4 regions of the Bradyrhizobium sp. AZCC 1610 genome follow, and region 3 is predicted to be linked to each of the others. Evidence: predicted binding sites of a transcription regulator. Region 3 holds the regulator's gene; each other region holds the start of a gene.
The links. Region 3 encodes PhoB, which activates phosphate uptake and scavenging genes when phosphate is short. Its sites were predicted from a motif close to TGTCATNNANCTGTCAT; they were not measured.
Positions count from the first base shown of each region.

Region 1: a site for PhoB is predicted at 3,184-3,200, ahead of V1279_RS22050 (UDP-2,3-diacylglucosamine diphosphatase). Genes of this name have one in related genera too.
Region 2: a site for PhoB is predicted at 2,679-2,695, ahead of phnF (phosphonate metabolism transcriptional regulator PhnF). Genes of this name have one in related genera too.
Region 4: a site for PhoB is predicted at 2,230-2,246, ahead of V1279_RS13010 (RNA degradosome polyphosphate kinase). Genes of this name have one in related genera too.

Region 1 is NZ_JAZHRR010000001.1:4,433,275-4,438,022, reverse strand. Features, by position in the region: gene V1279_RS22070 (lanthionine synthetase C family protein) at 1-1,070, shown strand, start outside; gene V1279_RS22065 (DUF6665 family protein) at 1,203-1,565, shown strand; gene V1279_RS22060 (Lrp/AsnC ligand binding domain-containing protein) at 1,795-2,040, opposite strand; gene thiD (bifunctional hydroxymethylpyrimidine kinase/phosphomethylpyrimidine kinase) at 2,174-2,974, shown strand; gene V1279_RS22050 (UDP-2,3-diacylglucosamine diphosphatase) at 3,223-4,035, shown strand; gene V1279_RS22045 (glycosyltransferase family 4 protein) at 4,032-4,748, shown strand, end outside.
Region 2 is NZ_JAZHRR010000001.1:2,195,763-2,200,510, reverse strand. Features, by position in the region: gene V1279_RS10480 (alpha-D-ribose 1-methylphosphonate 5-phosphate C-P-lyase PhnJ) at 1-434, opposite strand, end outside; gene V1279_RS10475 (carbon-phosphorus lyase complex subunit PhnI) at 431-1,534, opposite strand; gene phnH (phosphonate C-P lyase system protein PhnH) at 1,537-2,142, opposite strand; gene phnG (phosphonate C-P lyase system protein PhnG) at 2,144-2,557, opposite strand; gene phnF (phosphonate metabolism transcriptional regulator PhnF) at 2,731-3,459, shown strand; gene phnE (phosphonate ABC transporter, permease protein PhnE) at 3,475-4,329, opposite strand; gene phnE (phosphonate ABC transporter, permease protein PhnE) at 4,326-4,748, opposite strand, start outside.
Region 3 is NZ_JAZHRR010000001.1:129,534-134,281, reverse strand. Features, by position in the region: gene argF (ornithine carbamoyltransferase) at 1-286, opposite strand, end outside; gene V1279_RS00645 (aspartate aminotransferase family protein) at 286-1,494, opposite strand; gene V1279_RS00640 (GcrA family cell cycle regulator) at 2,000-2,512, shown strand; gene phoB (phosphate regulon transcriptional regulator PhoB) at 2,798-3,502, opposite strand; gene phoU (phosphate signaling complex protein PhoU) at 3,613-4,329, opposite strand; gene pstB (phosphate ABC transporter ATP-binding protein PstB) at 4,354-4,748, opposite strand, start outside.
Region 4 is NZ_JAZHRR010000001.1:2,716,950-2,721,697, reverse strand. Features, by position in the region: gene purM (phosphoribosylformylglycinamidine cyclo-ligase) at 1-706, opposite strand, end outside; gene V1279_RS13020 (CDP-alcohol phosphatidyltransferase family protein) at 855-1,397, shown strand; gene V1279_RS13015 (chromosomal replication initiator DnaA) at 1,494-2,171, shown strand; gene V1279_RS13010 (RNA degradosome polyphosphate kinase) at 2,321-4,519, shown strand; gene ppx (exopolyphosphatase) at 4,532-4,748, shown strand, end outside.

The DNA of each region.
Region 1 (4,748 bases), 4.3 Mb from region 3:
CGGGTCATCCAAGCGACGACGGCGTGGGAGACGGTCACGCCAGTTTCTATACGGGCGCGGCCGGCGTTATTTGGGCGCTAGACTACTTGCATCGAATCGGTGCGACCAGCGTTGCCGAAGACTTTCGCCCTGTTCTGCCTCGGCTTCTGGAGCGGACAATCGCCGCCTTCGAAAACAATTCGCCTACCGATTACGGGAAGCATGGCTCGCTGCTCAAGGGCGACATGGGTGCGGCGCTTCTCGCCATGCGTCTCGCACCCACATCGAGCCTGGCTGATCTTGTGCATAGGCGCGCAGAAGCAAATATCGGACTGCCGATCCGAGAGCTCATGTGGGGCATGCCTGGGTCCATGATTGCCGCAATCCACATGGCCGAGATGACAGGGGAAACGCGATGGCGCGGGATGTTCGAAATGCAGGCGGCCCGGCTGTTAGGCGCTCTCGAGGACACGCCGCAAGGTCAACTTTGGACACAAGATCTCTATGGTGAGAACGACCGCTGGCTGGGACCCGTTCACGGCTTCGCTGGCAACGCCATCCCGTTGCTGCACGGGTGGGACTGGTTGACGCCGACGCAGCAAGCGCAGGTAGCCGGATTTGTGCCGGCGACACTCGCAGCAAATGCGTGGCAATCTGAAATGGGGACAAATTGGAGCGCGAGAAGCAAGCGCGCGAGGCCGCCTGCCTATTGTCAGCATTGTCACGGCGCGCCCGGCATGGTGACGACATTTGCGGATGCGCCCTTTGCTTCCCCTGAATTGGACGCACTTCTTGTGGATGCCGGTCGCTTCACCTGGGCCGCCGGACCACTTACCAAGGGCTCGGGCCTTTGCCACGGCACGGGCGGGAATGGCTACGCATTCCTCAAACTCTACCGCCGCACGAACGACCCGATGTGGCTCGACCGCGCACGCCAATTCGCTATGACGGCCATCGTCCAGTATCGCGGCGCTCAGGTAGCCGTTGGTCGCGGACGGTATACGCTTTGGACTGGCGATGTCGGTCTTGCAATTTACCTTTGGGACTGCATCACCGGGGAGCCTCGCTTCCCGACGATCGACGTGTTCTGATCCGGACACGGCGACACGTCACCAGCACAACTCCCATTTCGCTTTGCGTACTGCAGCGTTTTGTCTTGAACAGACCGCCGCCGACCAATAAAATGAGAGGTAGTTGGCAGGCACGTTTCGGAGTGCGCCTATATGGCGTTGGATTTGGTTCGTTCCGGATACGCAACTCTCGAACATGAGATCGCCCAGGAGAGGGCGTCGGCGCTCGGACGGCTTGGACGGCGGCTTGAGGCCGCGCTAGCGGCACTTGCCGCATGCCCGCGGACGGCCAATTCCGATCGAAAAATCCGCGATGGTCTCGTCGAGCAGGCGGGATATGCGCTCTGGCTCTTCGTCGTGCAACGCGAGGCCTACGGTCTCAACAAAATCGACCACGTGATACAGGTCTACGGGGTGCCGAACGACGTGGTTGCCCGCATGGGTCCATTGGCCACGCCGAGCATCCATCCGATGAAGACCATAGAGGTTGAGGACGCGCCGGCGCCAATGTTCTGAAACTCGCCCTTCGCGGCGTGTCGCCGCTAACTCGCCGCCATCAGGGCTGCGATCGTTTGCCGCATCGGTGTCCGGCAAGCCCACCGCGATGAGCGCTTGCTCAATGAAGGCCTTCAACCGACCAGAAGTGACTGATGTCTCGGACAGGACGCGCACTCCCTGAGGCCGCGGGCGTGGCCGTGCGCCGGGCGAAGTCGACGGCGATTGCGGGCAGGCGGGGCCGCCGTTGCTAGCCCGTACCGAACGCCTTGAAGGTGATGATGGTGTGGGTGTCCTGGATGCCCGGAATCACCTGCACCTTCTCGTTGACGAAATGGCCGATGTCGGTGTCGTTGTCGACGTAGAACTTGACCAGCAGATCGTAATCGCCAGCGGTGGAATAGATCTCCGAGGCGATCTCGGCCTCCGCGAGCGCATTGGCGACGGCATAGGACTGGCCGAGCTTGCATTTGAACTGAACGAAGAAGGGAACCATCGCTATCGTCTCCAAAAATGTTGGCCCCAATAGGCCAAAAACCGCTGACAATGGCAAGCCAGCTTGCTGCCCATGCCATGGCGCGGTAGAACAAATCCATGGTCCTCAACACACGATTTGCGCGAGGCTTGCGATGACGACGCCAATCGCGCTGACCATCGCGGGCTCCGATTCCTCTGGAGGCGCCGGCATCCAGGCGGACCTGAAGACGTTTGCCGCGCTCGGCGTCTACGGCGCCTCCGTGATCACGGCGCTGACCGCGCAGAATACCGAGGGCGTCAGCGGCATCCACCAGGTGCCGGCCGAGTTCGTGACCGCGCAGATCGACGCGGTGTTTTCCGATCTGGCGGTAGGCGCGGTCAAGATCGGCATGGTGGCGCAGCCGCCGGTTATCGACGCTATCGTCGCGGGGCTGGCGCGCTGGTCGCCGAAGCAGGTCGTGCTCGATCCGGTGATGGTCGCAACCTCGGGCGACCGGCTGCTCGCGACTGAAGCCATCGATGCGCTGCGGACCAGGCTCATTCCGTTGGCGTCGGTGATCACGCCCAACTTGCCGGAAGCCGCAGCGCTGCTCGACGAAGGCGTGGCGGCCGACGAAGCTGCCGTTGAGAAGCAAGGCAGGCAATTGCTGGCCCTGGGATGCAAGGCGGTGCTGATCAAGGGCGGCCACGGCGAGGGCGCCGAGTGCATCGACTATCTGATCGATTCCTCTGGTGTCATCGCACTCGCCGCGCCGCGCATCGCCACAAAAAATACCCACGGCACCGGCTGCTCGCTCTCCTCGGCGATTGCCGCGGGGCTCGCGAAGGGCGAGGGCATGGAGACCGCCGTGCGCAACGCCAAGGCGTGGATTAGCGCTGCGATTGCCGCAGCAGATCGCTTCAGCGTCGGGCATGGCCACGGCCCGATCCATCATTTTCACAAGTTTTACTAGCGGTCGCTACGAGGGGCGTCTTGTAGCCCGGATGCAGCGAAGCGAAATCCGGGGCGACCGAATCCGCTCGCGTGACCGGCCCCGGATTGCGCTGCGCTCCATCCGGGCTACGTATTGCCTCTCCAATGTCGCCTGCCTGTCGCATCGCGCTGCTATCCGCAAGTTGCGGGGCGCGGCATTGATTCTCGTGGGTTATCGCGGCGTGAACAAGTCATCGCCCTGTCACAGAAATCTGTCAGGGGACAGGTATGGGTAGTGACTCCTTGAGTGAAGAAAGCCCGGAACGGCGCTTTCGGACCTTGTTTATCTCCGACGTTCATCTCGGAGCCCGCGGCTCGCAAGCCGACCGTTTGCTGGATTTCCTCAAGAGCCACGACGCCGACACCATCTACCTCGTCGGTGATATCGTCGATGGCTGGGCGCTGAAGTCGAGCTGGTACTGGCCCCAATCGCACAACGACTTCGTGCAGAAGATGCTGCGCAAGGCGCGCAAGGGCGCCAAGGTCGTCTACGTGCCGGGCAACCACGACGAGTTCCTGCGCAACTATTACGGCACGCATTTCGGCGGCATCGATGTGGTGGAAAACACCATTCATGAGGGCGCCGACGGCAAGCGCTACCTCATCATCCACGGCGACATCTTCGATCTCGTGGTGCAGAACGCGCGCTGGCTCGCTCATCTCGGCGACAAGGCCTATGACTTCGCCATTCAGATGAATCGCCTCGTCAATTTCTTCCGGCGCATGTTCGGCGTTCCGTATTGGTCGCTGTCGCAATGGGCGAAGCTGAAGGTCAAGAACGCCGTGAACTATATCGGCGCGTTCGAAAAGACCCTGGCCGGCGAAGCGCGGCGGCACGGCGCCGACGGCGTGATCTGCGGCCATATCCATTACGCCACCATTCGCGACGAGCACGGCATCCGCTACATGAATTGCGGCGACTGGGTGGAAAGCTGCACCGCGCTTGCCGAGCACGAGGACGGCCGGTTCGAGATCATCACCTGGACCGATCCGCAGCGAAGGGCAGCACCCGTTCCCCGCGTCGCGGCGCGCGCCGCATGACGCATATCCTGGTCGCGACCGATGCGTGGCATCCCCAGGTCAACGGGGTGGTTCGGACGCTGACCATGATGGCAGAGGCGGCCAAGGGATTCGGCGTCGAGGTGAGTTTCCTGACGCCGCAATCGTTTCGCACCTTCGCGATGCCGAGCTATCCGGATCTGCGGCTGGCGCTGCCGTATCCGGCAAAAATCGCGCAATTGATCGAAGCGGCAAAGCCCGACAGCATTCATATCGCGACCGAGGGCCCGATTGGGTTGCTCGTGCGGCGCTATTGCCGCAAGCGTGGCCTGCCGTTCACCACGAGCTTTCACACCCGTTTTCCGGAATATGTATCGGCGCGCTCGCCGATCCCTGAATCCTGGGTATGGCGGGTGCTGCGCTGGTTCCACCGGCCGAGCCAGGCGGTGATGGCGGCAACGCCGGCGCTGGCGGCCGAATTGCGCATGCGCGGCTTTCGCAACGTGGTGCTGTGGTCGCGCGGCGTCGATACCTCGCTGTTTCATCCGCGGAGCGTCGATCTCTGCCTGCCGATGCCGGTGTATCTCAGCGTCGGGCGTCTCGCGGTTGAAAAGAATCTCGAAGCCTTCCTCGACCTCGATCTGCCCGGCACCAAGCTCGTCGTCGGCGATGGACCGGCCCTGACGGCGCTGGAGCGGAAATATCCGAACGCCGTGTTCCTGGGTGCAAGGCACGGCGAGGAGCTGGCCGAAATC
Region 2 (4,748 bases), 2.1 Mb from region 3:
GCATGCATGCGCCGCGTCTCGGTCTCGCGCGGCTCCAGGAACCGCAGCGGCTCGGGGATCGGCACCTGATAGACCAGCACCTGCCCGGCATGCAGCGGCGCTTCCGGAATCCGGTGCCGGGTCTGGATCACAGTGGCATCCGTCGTAAACGTAGTGGTCGCGACGCCGGCCGTCTTGCCGAAGAATTTCCGAATCGAGATCGCGTTGGTGGTGTCGTCCGAACCCTGGTCGATCACCTTCAGCACGTCATCAGGGCCGAGGATTGCCGCCGTCACCTGCACACCGCCGGTGCCCCAGCCATAAGGCATCGGCATCTCGCGGCTGGCGAACGGCACTTGATAGCCGGGAATCGCGATCGCTTTCAGGATCGCGCGGCGGATCATCCGTTTTGTCTGCTCGTCGAGATAGGCGAAATTGTAAGCTGGCGCGTTCATTCGGCGGCCTCCCGCATCGGCGGCGTCTCGTTCGCCTCGACGAATTCCTTGCGCAGCTTTCGCAACAGGCCGAGTTCGGACTGGAAATCGACGTAATGCGGCAGCTTGAGATGCTCGACGAAGCCGGTCGCCTGCACATTGTCCGAATGCGACATCACGAATTCCTCGTCCTGGGCCGGCGCGACAACTTCCTCGCCGAGCTCGCGGGCGCGCAGGCTGCGATCGACCAGCGCCATCGACATGGTCTTGCGCTCGCTTTGTCCGAAGGCCAGACCATAGCCGCGCGTAAAACACGGCGCTTCTGTCGCCGATCCCTTGAACTGGTTGACCATCTGGCATTCCGTCAGCGCAATCGAACCGAGCGGAACGGCAAAGCCGGCGTCCTCGGCCACGAATTCCACCTCCACCTCGCCGAACCTGATCTCGCCGGCAAAGGGATGGTTGCGGCCATAGCCGCGCTGCGAGGAGTATCCGAGCGCCAGCAGAAAGCCCTCATCGGCGCGCGCCAGGTTTTGCAGGCGCAGATCGCGATCCGCCGGAAAACTGAGCGGCTCGCGCGTCAAGTCACCGATGGGAGCGCTAGCATCCGCGACAGGCGACGGCTCGATCAGGCCATCGCGGCCAAGAATATCGGTTACGCGTGGGGTCGCGCCTGTGGACACCTCACCGGTCGCAGGCGTATCGGGAGCGAATCCATCGGCGAGTTGCGGATCCAGCAGGCGATGGGTGTAGTCGAAGGTGGGACCAAGAATTTGCCCACCCGGAATATCCTTGAAGGTCGAGGAAATCCGGCGGCGCACCTGCATCGCACCCGTATCGACCGGCTCGGTCGCGCCAAAGCGCGGCAGCGTGGCGCGGAATGCGCGCACCAGAAAGATCGCCTCGATCAGGTCGCCGCGCGCCTGCTTGATGGCGAGCGCCGCGAGTTCGCGGTCATATAGCGAGCCTTCGGTCATGACGCGATCGACCCCAAGCGAAAGCTGCTCGGAGATCTGGGCCAGCGATACTTCGGGAACATCGCGGTCGCCGCGCCGCTCATGCGCCAGAAGACGATGGGCGTTCTCGATGGCGCGTTCGCCACCCTTGACGGCAACATACATGGTCAGCCTCCTCTCACGAGCCGCGTCGTGCGTGGTATTGCGACAATGGCGTCATCATGGACCAGCACGACGTCGATGCCGCGCGGAAACAACGCGGCATTTATGGCCAACCGCTCGAACAGATCCTGCGGCTGGATTGAAGCACGAAGCGCTGCCGCGCCGTCGATGCCGGGGCCCTGCAGCTCGACAACGGGGCCATCCGTCAGGCTTTCGACCTGCAGGATCAGCGTCGTCGAACGGTCCGGATATTCATTGCTGCCGAACGCGAAGCGATCCAGTGCCGGAAGGCTTTCGGCGCCGCCTATCAGCGCAAAACTGGCGATCGACGAGTCCGTAATAACTGGCGCGCTGGTGTGGAATTTGAGCCATTTGGCGGCATCCGGCGTCGCTGACATCCGCGAATCCAGCCAGACCGGCGTATCGTGATCGAACAGGGTCAGCGCTATAGCGGCCGTGCCGCGCATCATCGCAGCCGGCGTGCCAGCCGCAGGCGCGATACGCTGAACGCTGCCGGGACGGGCCATCGCATCCATCACGGACCGGAAGACCGATTGTGCCGACAACACCTTGTCGGCAAATCCTGCGGGCAGTTCGGCAACGCTCGTCATGTCAACCCTCACCCCGTACCAGTGTGTAGAAATCGACCCGTGTTGCCGCCGCCTCGGCTGCCTTGCGGTTTCGCCCTTCGATCATCGCCGCACGCAACGGCGCGACGACCTGGCCTTCGATCGCGCCAACGAATTTTTCCGATTGCACCATGGCATCGCACAGCGCGATCAGCCTGGCCTTCTCCCGGTCGCGGCCCAGCGTGTAGCCGAAGCCGACCTCGCCGGTCGACAGCCGCACGGCGGCACGCGACACCGTCGCCTCGCCGAGATTGAACGGCGCACCGTCACCGCCGACGCGGCCGCGCACCATGACGAGCCCATTTTCGGGCTCCCGCAGGTCTTCGTGCACTGGCAACGCCACCGTCGCGAGGTGCCCGGCGATGTCAGCCGTTGCGGAATGAGCCAGCACCGCCATCACGGCCTTGCGCCGCGCCTGCCCGCCGTTTTCGTCTGCCAGACTTTCGTTACTCGCCATCATATCGGCCTTGCCGGAATCAAGTTGTCTATGATAATAGACAACTTGATAACGAAGCGCCATGACAGATTCGTGACAATGAGGTGATTTTTGCCGATGCGCCATTTCGTTCCATGAGCGTTCAGGACACGCCCTCCGGCGTCGCGTTGTGGCGGCAGGTCGCCGACGGCATCGAGCGCGGCATTGCCGACGGCCGCTTTGCTGCCGGCGAAAAATTGCCGGGCGAGATCGAGATCGCCGAGACCTATCGGGTCAACCGCCACACCGTGCGCCGGGCGCTCGCCACACTCGCCGAGCGCGGCCTGGTGCGCGCCGAGCGCGGCAGCGGCACCTATGTCGAGACCCGGCGCCTCGCCTATCCGCTGCGCTCACGGACGCGGTTTTCCGAAATCGTCGGAGCCGGCGGCCGGGAGCCGCGCGGCCAATTCATCGATTCGGCCGAGGAAGAAGCCACGCGCGAGCTGGCGCGGGAGCTTGGATTGAAGACCGGAGCGCCCCTGATCCGGATCGAATCCGTACGGCTTGCCGACCGCGCGCCGATCTGCGTGAGCACCACGTGGCTTTCAGCAGGGCGCTTCCCCGACGCCGGAAAAGTGTTCGCCAATGTGCGCTCGATGACGAAATTGCTGGCGCATTACGGCATCCGGGATTTTCGCCGCGCGTCGACGCGGATCACCGCCGGTATCGTCGAGGCCATCGACGCCACCCGGCTGGACCTTACGCTCGGACGCCCAATTCTGGTGGTCGACAGCACCGACGTCGATACCGACGGCAAACCATTGGTGACCAAGCGCTCGCGCTTTGCTGCGGAGCGCGTCGAGTTTTTGGTCGAGAGTGGCTAGTCTAGCAGCGAGACATCATGAGATTGCCCGGTTGCCGATGATCGCGAAACGCAGTTTGCCCGAGATCCAGTCAATTGCCGATACCGCCATCAGGATAAGCAAAATCAGAAACGAAACCTTTTGCCATTCCAGCACCCGGATTTGTTCGGCAAGCTGAAGTCCAATCCCGCCTGCTCCGACGATTCCGATAATCGTCGCCGACCGCGTATTCGATTCAAAATAGTATAGCACCTGACTTAACAAGATCGGAAAGACCTGCGGCAGCAATCCGAACCGGACGCTATGGAGATGGTTGCCGCCCGATGATCGGACGCCTTCAGCGGGGTTCTTGTCGGCAGCCTCGATCGCTTCCGAGAATAACTTCCCAAAAGTCCCAAAATCGCTGCAGATCACCGCAAGGATACCTGCAAACGGGCCCAACCCCACGACGCCAACCCAGATGAGGGCCCAGATCAAGGTATCGACGCCACGGATGGTATCGAGGCTGCGGCGTGTCAAAAGGTGGACGATCCAGTTTGCAACCACATTGCGCGCCGCCAGCAGGGATACCGGTAACGCGAGCAGCGCCCCGCCCAGCGTGCCGAGAAATGCGATCGAAACCGTCTCTCCGAGCGCATGCAGATATTTCAATACTTCCGCCCAGGAACCAGGATTAGGCGGCAACATCAGCCGAACGAATTCACCCAGCCTGACCATTCCCTCGGAGAGCCGGTGAAAGGGAATGTCGAGTTGGACGATCCCGAACAGAAAAAGCGCAACCGCCCCGCCAACGCCTATTGCGATTTTTCCACGATGCCACCAATCCGGCCGGAAAAGGTCCGGGTGACGTTCGACGATGCCGGCCCGGCTTTCAAAACTGAAAGAATTCATGCAGCGGAGCCCTCCAGCCCGAGAAGGCGGTGGCGCACCCGCTCCGTGATAAAGTCGATCAACATGACGGTGACGACAATGAGCAAAAGGATGGCACTGACATCGGTGTAATAGAACTTGCGAACGGCCTCGATCAAATCCTGGCCGATCCCGCCGGCGCCGACAAAGCCCATCACGGCCGCGCCGCGCACGTTAATCTCAAATCTCAGCAGGGCATAGCTTACGAAGTTCGAGAGAACCTGAGGCACTGCGCCAAACCGGACAATCTGAAGCCAGCTTCCTCCGCTTGCCGCCACCCCCTCGATCGGTTTGTTATCGATATTCTCAACAACTTCGGCGAACTGCTTGCCCAGCGCTCCGGTGGTATGGATTGCGATGGCGAGAACGCCCGGCAGCGGCCCCAGACCAAACGCCAGCAC
Region 3 (4,748 bases):
CGGCGATCGTCTCGCCGCGGCCGAGCTGCATCTCCGCACCCGTCAGCATGATGGACTCGCCGCCGAGCTGGCGCATGCCGACATCGAACGACACCCGCGTGCGGGTCGAGGGACGTTCGAAGATCATCGCCAGCGTCTTGCCTTCGAGCGGCTTCTTGCCCTTGTCACCAGGTTTTTCCTGCGCCTTGAGCTTTGCCTTCATGTCGGCGCCCAAGGCCAGCATGTTGCGCAATTCGCTCGGCGGCAGTTCGCTGATGTCGAGGAAGTGACGGACCGACTTGCTCATCATCCCGCCGCCTTCTTCAACGGTGCGCCCGACAGCGCAACGCAGGCGCGCTCGAGCATCTGAACGGACAAGTCGATCTCGGCCTCGGTCACGATCAACGGCGCGAGGAACCGTACCACATTGTCGCCGGCGCCGACGGTGAGCAATTTCTCGTCGCGCAACGCGTTGACGAGATCGCCCGGCGGCACCACGGCCTTGACGCCGACCAACAGTCCCTCGCCGCGCACTTCCGAGAGCACGGCGGGATAACGATCGACCACGGAGGCCAGTTTCTGTTTCAGCAGCAGCGACATCTTCTGCACGTGGTCGAAGAAGCCGGGCTTCAGCATCACGTCGAGCACGGCGTTGGCGGAAGCGATCGCCAGCGGATTGCCGCCGAAGGTCGAGCCGTGCGAGCCCGGCGACATGCCGGAGGCGGCTTCGGCGGTGGCCAGCACCGCGCCGATCGGAAAACCGCCGCCGAGTGCCTTGGCCAGCGACATCACATCCGGCGTCACGCCGACGCGCTTGTAGGCGAAGAGATCGCCGGTGCGGCCCATGCCGGTCTGCACCTCGTCGAACGCCAGCAGCAGGCCGTGCTCGTCACAGAGCTGGCGCAGCGCCTTGAAGAAGGCCTGCGGCGCGGAGCGCACGCCGCCCTCGCCCTGCACCGGCTCGATCAGGATGCCCGCGGTGTGCGGTCCGATCGCCTTTTTCACCGCCTCGAGATCGCCATGCGGCACCTGGTCGAAGCCGTCCATCGGCGGCCCAAAACCCTCGAGATATTTGGCGGAGCCGGTCGCGGCGAGCGTGCCCAGGGTGCGGCCGTGGAACGCGCCCTCGAAGGTGACGAGCCGATAGCGTTCGGGATGCCCCTTGGAGAACTGATAGCGGCGCACGACCTTGATCACGCCTTCCATCGCCTCGGCGCCGGAATTGCAGAAGAACACCAGGTCGGCAAAGCTCTGCTCGCAGAGCCGCGCGGCAAGCTTCTCGCCATCCGGGCTCTTGAACAGGTTCGACATGTGCCAGAGCTTCGTCGCCTGCTCCTGCAGCGCCGCAACCAGATGCGGATGGCAGTGGCCCAGCGCATTCACCGCAACCCCCGAGGTGAAGTCGAGATAGCGCTCGCCATTGGTGGCGGTCAGCCAACAGCCCTCGCCGCGCTCGAAGCCGAGATCGACCCTGGCAAAGACAGGGAGCAGATGCGACGTGGCGCTATTGGTCATGGCAATCACTGAAGGTTTGAGACCTGCTTTCAAGACCGACCGCGGAGCACACGCGTGCATAGGCGCGAACGCGGCAACGGCCGGTCTTGCGAAAACGAAACGTGCCGCCTCTTAAGGGCGGCACGTGAGAGGTATTCTATGTGGGCGGGGAGCGCTGTCAACACGCCACGAAGCCGCCTTTCCGGCACTGCAAGATAAGGAAATCCGTAAGATTGCGGTGTGGTGGAAAACACGCAGTGCAATGCCTAGATGTCGGAACATGTGGACGCCCAGGCCCGGACTCTTGCGCCAGAGTCACGCCATATTGTAGCCTCTGGGCTGTCGGGTACGACATCTCGTGCGGCAGTTCTGATCCCTAGAGTCCATTTGTGCAAGCGTAGACGTTCCGGCGCGGTTTTCGCGCCCGGCGAGGGCTAAGGGATTCTGACCGCAGGGATTTTTGAGACGAATGACGTCGCCAGTGCTGCCCCTGATTTGGCCGGCGCGATGCGAAGGGAAGAATGCGATGACGGTATTGACCTGGTCCGACGATCGCGTCGAGCAGCTGAAGAAGCTCTGGGAAGCCGGATTATCGGCCAGCCAAATTGCCGCGGAACTCGGAAATGTGACGCGAAACGCCGTGATCGGCAAAGTGCACCGGCTGGGCCTGTCCGGCCGCGCCAAGAGCCCCTCCTCGGCCGCCCCGCGGCAGCGCAAGGCGCGCCCCGCCGCCCAGCAAATGATGCGGGTGTCGCGCCCGGTTTCGCGCGGCAACACCGCGCTCGCCCACGCCTTCGATATGGAGCTGGAGCCCGATCCGGTCGCCTTCGACAATGTGGTGCCGATGAGCCAGCGGCTGTCGCTGCTCGAACTGAACGAGGCGACCTGTCACTGGCCGGTCGGCGATCCCTCGAGCCCGGAATTCTTCTTCTGCGGCGGCAAGGCGCTCGCTGGCCTGCCCTATTGCGCGCACCACTCGCGCATCGCCTATCAGCCCGCCGCCGACCGGCGGCGGCAGCAGCCGAAGCCGACGCGGTAAAGGGACGGTTATCGTAGCCCGGATGGAGCGCAGCGAAATCCGGGACGGTCTTGCGATTGGCTGACATTCCCCGGGCTGCGCTTCGCTGCACCCGGGCTACGAACTAAATCGTTCGTCGTCCCTGCGAACGCAGGGACCCATAACCACAGGTGCTTGTGGTTTGGCTGAGCTGGAGCCCCAGCGTTTTTCAACAATCGAGATTGGTGGTTATGGGTCCCCGCGCCCCGTGCGCAATTGCGCACTAGGCGGGGACGACCATCGAGAGCCCGGACGACGATGGAGCCTTTACGGCTCCACCTTCGCGAACCGATCATCCAGCGCATATCCCGCGCCGCGCACGGTGCGGATCGGGTCCTGCTCGCGGCCCGGATTGAGCAGTTTGCGCAGGCGGCCGATGTGGACGTCAACGGTGCGCTCGTCGATATAGATGTCGCGGCCCCAGACGCTGTCGAGCAATTGCTCGCGGCTGAAGACGCGGCCGGGATGCTCCAGGAAAAATTCCAGCAAGCGATATTCGGTCGGGCCGAGATCGATCTGGCGGCCCGAACGCGCGACGCGGCGTTTCTCGCGATCGAGTTCGATGTCGCCATAGGTCAGCACGGTGGCGAGCCGCTCGGGGCTCGCCCGCCGCAGCAGGCCCTTCACCCGCGCCAGCAGTTCCGGCACCGAGAACGGCTTGACGATGTAATCGTCGGCGCCGGTCGCAAGCCCGCGCACCCGCTCGCTCTCCTCACCGCGCGCCGTGAGCATGATGATAGGCAATTGCTTGGTCTCCGGCCGCGCCCGCAGGCGGCGGCAGAGCTCGATGCCTGACAGCCCCGGCAGCATCCAGTCGAGCACGACGAGATCGGGCACGCGCTCCTTCAGCCGCGTGTCGGCATCGTCGCCGCGGGCGACGGTTTCGACATCATAACCTTCGGCGTCGAGGTTGTAGCGCAACAGCGTGGTCAGCGCTTCCTCGTCCTCGACCACCATAATGCGCGCGCTCATCTTTCTTCAGCCTCTTCTGTTTGACGCGTTTTCTGCGCAGATAAGTCTACGCAATCTGCGTAAACTTGATTGCTATGCGAACCGGTCCCCACTTCGCTTGAAACGCTTTGTCAAGTATTGGGTACGGCCGTGGCAAACGTTGTCATGTCGCCCTTCGGGCGCTGGTCGAGCATCTGCTGTCCCTCGATCATGTAGAACACGGTCTCGGCGATATTGGTGGCGTGGTCGCCGATCCGCTCGATGTTCTTGGCGCAGAACATCAGGTGGATACAGAACGATATGTTGCGCGGATCTTCCATCATATAGGTCAGGAGTTCGCGGAACAGCGAGGTGCAGATGGCGTCGACTTCCTCGTCGCCCTTCCAGACCGCCATCGCCGCCGGCAGATCGTGCGCCGCGTAGGCGTCCAGCACCGACTTGACCTGCGTCAGCACCAGATCGGTCATATGCTCGAGGCCGCGCATCAGCTTTAAGGGCTGGAAGTCGTTTTCGAGCGCCGCGACGCGCTTGCCCATGTTCTTGGCGAGGTCGCCGATCCGCTCCAGATCGGTGGCGACCCGCATGGCGCCGACGATTTCGCGCAGATCGATCGCCATCGGCTGGCGCCGCGCAATGGTCAGCACCGCGCGTTCCTCGATCAGATGCTGCAGACGGTCGATCTCGACATCGTTGGCGACGACGCGCTTGCCGAGCGGGATGTCGCGGCGGACCAGCGCATCGACGGATTCAGTGATCATGCGCTCAGACAGGCCGCCCATCTCGGCGACGAGCCGGGTCAATTCCTGAAGATCGCTGTCGAACGCCTTGGCGGTGTGTTCAGAAGCCATGTGTTATCTCCTCCGGATCTTGCTCTAGCCGAACCGGCCGGTGATGTAGTCCTGGGTACGCCGATCGCTCGGCGAGGTGAATATCTTGTTGGTGTCGTCGAATTCGATCAGCTCGCCGAGATACATGAAGGCGGTCTTGTCGGAGACGCGCGCCGCCTGCTGCATGTTATGGGTGACGATGGCGATGGTGTAGTCTTCCGCCAGCTCCTGGATCAGCTCCTCGATCTTGGCGGTCGAGATCGGATCCAGCGCCGAGCACGGCTCGTCGAACAGGATCACTTCGGGCCGCACCGCGACCGTGCGGGCGATGCAGAGCCGCTGCTGCTGGCCGCCGGACAGCGACAGGCCGGAGGCGTTCAGCTTGTCCTTGACCTCGTTCCACAGCGCGCCGCCACGCAGCGCCTTCTCGACCCGGCCGT
Region 4 (4,748 bases), 2.6 Mb from region 3:
ACTTCACATAGAGCCGCGTCGGCACCAGCAGCGCGCCGCCCAGCGTCATGACCGGCGAGAACGGCGCCGGCGCATCGAAGCCGAGGCGTGAGTTTTCCACGATCTTTCGGACCAGCGAAAAGCCGTTGGAGTGGACGCCCGACGAGGCCAATCCGATCACCGCGTCGCCTACGGCGATGTCGGCGCTCGGCAGCAGCGTGCCGCGCTCGGCAGCCCCGACCGCAAAGCCCGCCAGATCGTAATCGCCGTCCTTGTAGAGCCCCGGCATTTCCGCGGTCTCCCCGCCGATCAAGGCGCAGCCGGACTCCCGGCACCCCTCGGCGACGCCGGCCACGATGGCCGCAGCCGCTTCCGGATCGAGCTTGCCGCAGGCAAAATAGTCGAGGAAGAACAACGGTTCCGCGCCCTGGACCACCAGATCGTTGACCGACATCGCCACCAGATCGATGCCGATGCCGCCATGCAGGCCGGTCTCGATCGCGATTTTGACCTTGGTGCCGACGCCGTCGGTCGCCGCCACCAGCACGGGATCCTTGAAACCCGCCGCCTTGAGGTCGAACAGGCCGCCAAAACCGCCGATTTCGGCGTCGGCGCCGGCCCGGGCGGTGGCGCGGACCATCGGCTTGATGAGATCAACCAGGCGGTTGCCCGCATCGATATCAACGCCCGAATCCGAGTAAGTCAGCCCGTTTTTGCGGTCGATCATGCCCAATTTCCGTATGATGACCGCTGGTTACGAGGAATTCCGCGATCCTGCAATGGCTCGCGAACGCTTCTCACATATACTATGTAGATAAGGTCCGGCCGAACCCGCCAAGGGCCGGAACCAGGCCGGGAGCCGGGAAGCGACCGAGTTGAGCATTCCGAATATCATCACGCTGGGGCGCATCATTCTGGTCCCGGTCATCGTCTGGGCGATTGTCTCCAGCCAGATGGAAATCGCCTTCGCGATCTTCGTCATCGCCGGGGTCAGCGACGCCGTCGACGGCTTTCTCGCCAAGCGCTTCAACATGGCGAGCGAGCTGGGCGCCCTGCTCGACCCGCTCGCGGACAAGGCGCTGCTGGTTTCGATCTTCGTGGCGCTCGGCATCTGGGGCGCGGTGCCGCGCTGGCTCGTCATCCTCGTGGTGTCGCGCGACATCATGATCGTCACGGCCGTGATCGTGTCATGGCTGCTCGACAAGCCGGTCGCGATGAAACCGCTGATGGTGTCGAAGCTCAACACGGTGGCCCAGGTGGCGTTCGCGGCGCTGGTGCTGGCTTCGCTCGGTTTTAATTTCAAGCCGGCGCCCTATGACGTGATCCTGATGGGTTTTGTTACGGTCTTTACTTTGGTTTCCGTCTCGCTCTATCTCGTCGAGTGGGTGCGGCACATGAGCACGATCGACGCGCGCTAGCTTGTTCTTTGTTATGACGCGTTTTCTTCACGCGAACCGGTGCCCACTTCGCTTGGAAACGCTATGAAGGCTGTACATCCCAGCCTGGAGATTTGAGTGGCAGTCCGCGTTCAACCTCGTCAGCTTGCCTTTGCGCTGCCGCATGCGGAGAGCCTGACCCGCGACAATTTCCTGGAAGGGCCGGCCAATGAAGCCGCGCTCTCGCTGATCGAAAGCTGGCCGGACTGGCCGAACCGCGTCATGCTGCTGGTGGGACCGGAGGGCTCCGGCAAGAGCCATCTCGCCGCGATCTGGGCCGAACAGGCCGGCGCGCGCTCGACATCGGCGCACGCGCTTAACCCTGCTGCCGTCCCCGGCGCGCTCGCCACCGGAGCACTGGTGGTCGAAGACCTGAGACCGGCCGATTTCGACGAACGCGCGATGTTTCACCTCCTGAACCTGGCGCGCGAGGACGAGGCATTCGTCCTGGTCACGGGGCGCGTTCCTCCGGCGGCGTTCGAGGTTGAGCTGCGCGATCTCAGGTCGCGGCTGCGCGCGGTGCCTGTGGTGTCGCTATTACCGCCCGACGACTTGCTATTTCGCGGCCTGATCATCAAATTTTGCGCGGACCGCCAGTTGAGCATCGACGAGACGGTGGTGAGCTACCTCACCACCCGGATCGAGCGGTCCTATGCCGCCGCTCGCCAGGCTGTCGATCTGCTCGACACCGAGGCGCTACGGCTGGGCCGGCCGGTAACCCGGGCGCTCGCCGCCGAACTGCTCCGGAACGCCTGATCGGACAGCTGCGTGCTGCTTCCTGCCGCCTTGACGGCGGCTGTGGGCAGAACGTCAATGTCATTGAAACGTCATCGGCGTATCACATGCTCTGCGCTGCACTGATTTAAGAACGCCCTGCGCCCTCGCCCGAGATGGATCAAAGCTTTATGGAATCGGCACAAGTTATTGAAATTAAAGAAAAAGAACAGATCGTCGAGGCTCCCCCCGCGATTGCCACGAGCCCCGAGCGATTCATCAACCGCGAGCTGTCCTGGCTGCATTTCAACCGTCGGGTGCTCGAAGAGTCGGTCAATCCAGGCCATCCCGTGCTGGAACGGGTTCGGTTTCTGTCAATTTCCGCCAATAACCTTGATGAGTTCTTCATGGTCCGCGTCGCCGGTATCAAGGCGCAGGTCCGCGAAGGCATCGCCGAACGCAGCCCAGACGGCCTGACGCCGTTGGAGCAACTCGTCGTCATCAACAAGAACGTTTCGGAACTCGCCTCCGACCAGCAAGCCATCTGGCGGGATCTGCGCACCACCCTGTCGGAGACCGGCATCGTGCTCGTCGACGGCCACGAGTTCACCAAGGCGGAGCGAAGCTGGCTCGAGGATCACTTCCTCCGCAACATCTTCCCGCTGCTGACGCCGCTTGCCATTGATCCGGCGCACCCCTTCCCGTTCATCCCGAGCCTCGGCTTCACCATCGCGCTGCAATTGTCGCGGGTGTCGGACGGCAAGGCGATGAATGCGCTGATCCGCATGCCCGGCAAGATCGACCGCTTCATCCGGATGCCCCAGACTGGGGACGGCGCGGTGCACCTGATCCCGCTGGAACAGGCCACCGGGCTGTTCATCGGCCGCCTGTTCCCCGGCTACACCGTCAAGGGCCAGGGCGCTTTCCGCATCATCCGGGATTCCGAACTGGAAATCGAGGAAGAGGCCGAAGATCTGGTCCGCCTGTTTGAGAGCGCGCTGAAGCGGCGGCGGCGGGGATCGGTGATCCGCCTCGAGATGGAAGCCAAGATGCCGGAAGCGCTGCGCGGCTTCGTGCAGCAGGCGCTTTCCGCCGACGACGACGAGGTGTTTCTGGTCGACGGCGTGCTGGCGATGAACGAACTCTCGCAACTCACCCGGCTCGACCGGCCCGACCTCGAATTCGTGCCCTACGTGCCGCGCCATCCCGAGCGGGTGCGCGACCATGGCGGCGACATCTTTGCCGCGATCCGGCAGAAGGACCTGATCGTCCACCATCCTTACGAATCATTCGACGTCGTCGTGCAGTTCCTGCAGCAGGCCGCCCGCGACCCCGACGTCGTCGCCATCAAGCAGACGCTCTACCGCACGTCGAACAATTCGCCGATCGTGCGCGCGCTCGCCGAGGCTGCGGAAGCCGGCAAATCGGTGACCGCCCTGATCGAGTTGAAGGCGCGGTTCGACGAGGAAGCCAATATCCGCTGGGCGCGCGACCTCGAACGCGCCGGCGTGCAAGTCGTGTACGGTTTTCTCGAACTGAAGACGCACGCCAAGCTGTCGATGGTGGTGCGGCGCGAGGGCGGTAATTTGACGACCTATGTGCATACCGGCACCGGCAACTATCATCCGGTCACCGCGCGCATCTATACCGACCTCTCATACTTTACCTCGGACCCGATCATTGGCCGCGATGCGGCGCGGGTGTTCAACTACATCACCGGCTATGCCGAGCCGAGCGACATCGAGCGGATGGCGGTGTCGCCGCTGACGCTGCGCAAGCGCATTATCGAACACATCAGAGGCGAGGCCAATCACGCCCGGCACGGCAAGCCGGGAGTGATCTGGATGAAGATGAACTCGCTGGTCGACCCCGATGTCATCGACGCGCTGTACGAGGCCTCGCAGGCCGGCGTCTCGATCGAACTGGTGGTGCGCGGCATCTGCTGTCTGCGGCCGGGCATTCCCGGATTTTCCGAGAACATCCGGGTCAAATCGATTATCGGCCGCTTCCTGGAGCACGGCCGAATCTACTGCTTTGGTATGGGACAGGGCCTGCCCGGCGCAAAAGCGGCTGTGTATATCTCGTCCGCCGACATGATGCCGCGGAACCTCGACCGCCGCGTCGAGGTGCTTTGTCCGTTGCAAAATCCCACGGTGCATCAGCAGGTTCTCGAACAGATCATGGTCGCGAACCTGAAGGATACCGAGCAGAGCTGGCAGTTGTTGCCGGACGGGACGTCAACGCGTATGAAGGCCGCGAAAGGCGAAGAGCCGTTCAATCTGCACAACTATTTCATGACGAATCCGAGTCTGTCTGGCCGTGGAAAGTCTCTCAAGGAATCTTCGCCGCGTCGCCTCACGCGCCGTAACGAGCGCCTGCAATCGCCATAAGGGGCCGCGGCTGTGAAGCGGCCGCGCAAGCGCGCTTCCAGCGTCGCCGTCATCGACATCGGTTCGAACTCGGTTCGTCTCGTCGTCTATGAGACGATGGCGCGCAGCCTCGTCACCATCTTCAACGAGAAGGCGCTGTGCGGGCTCGGCCGCGAGGTGCAGAGCACCGGACTCTTGGCCGAGGACGCGGTTGCCAAGGCGCTGACGGCGCTCCGGCGGTTCCGGGCGC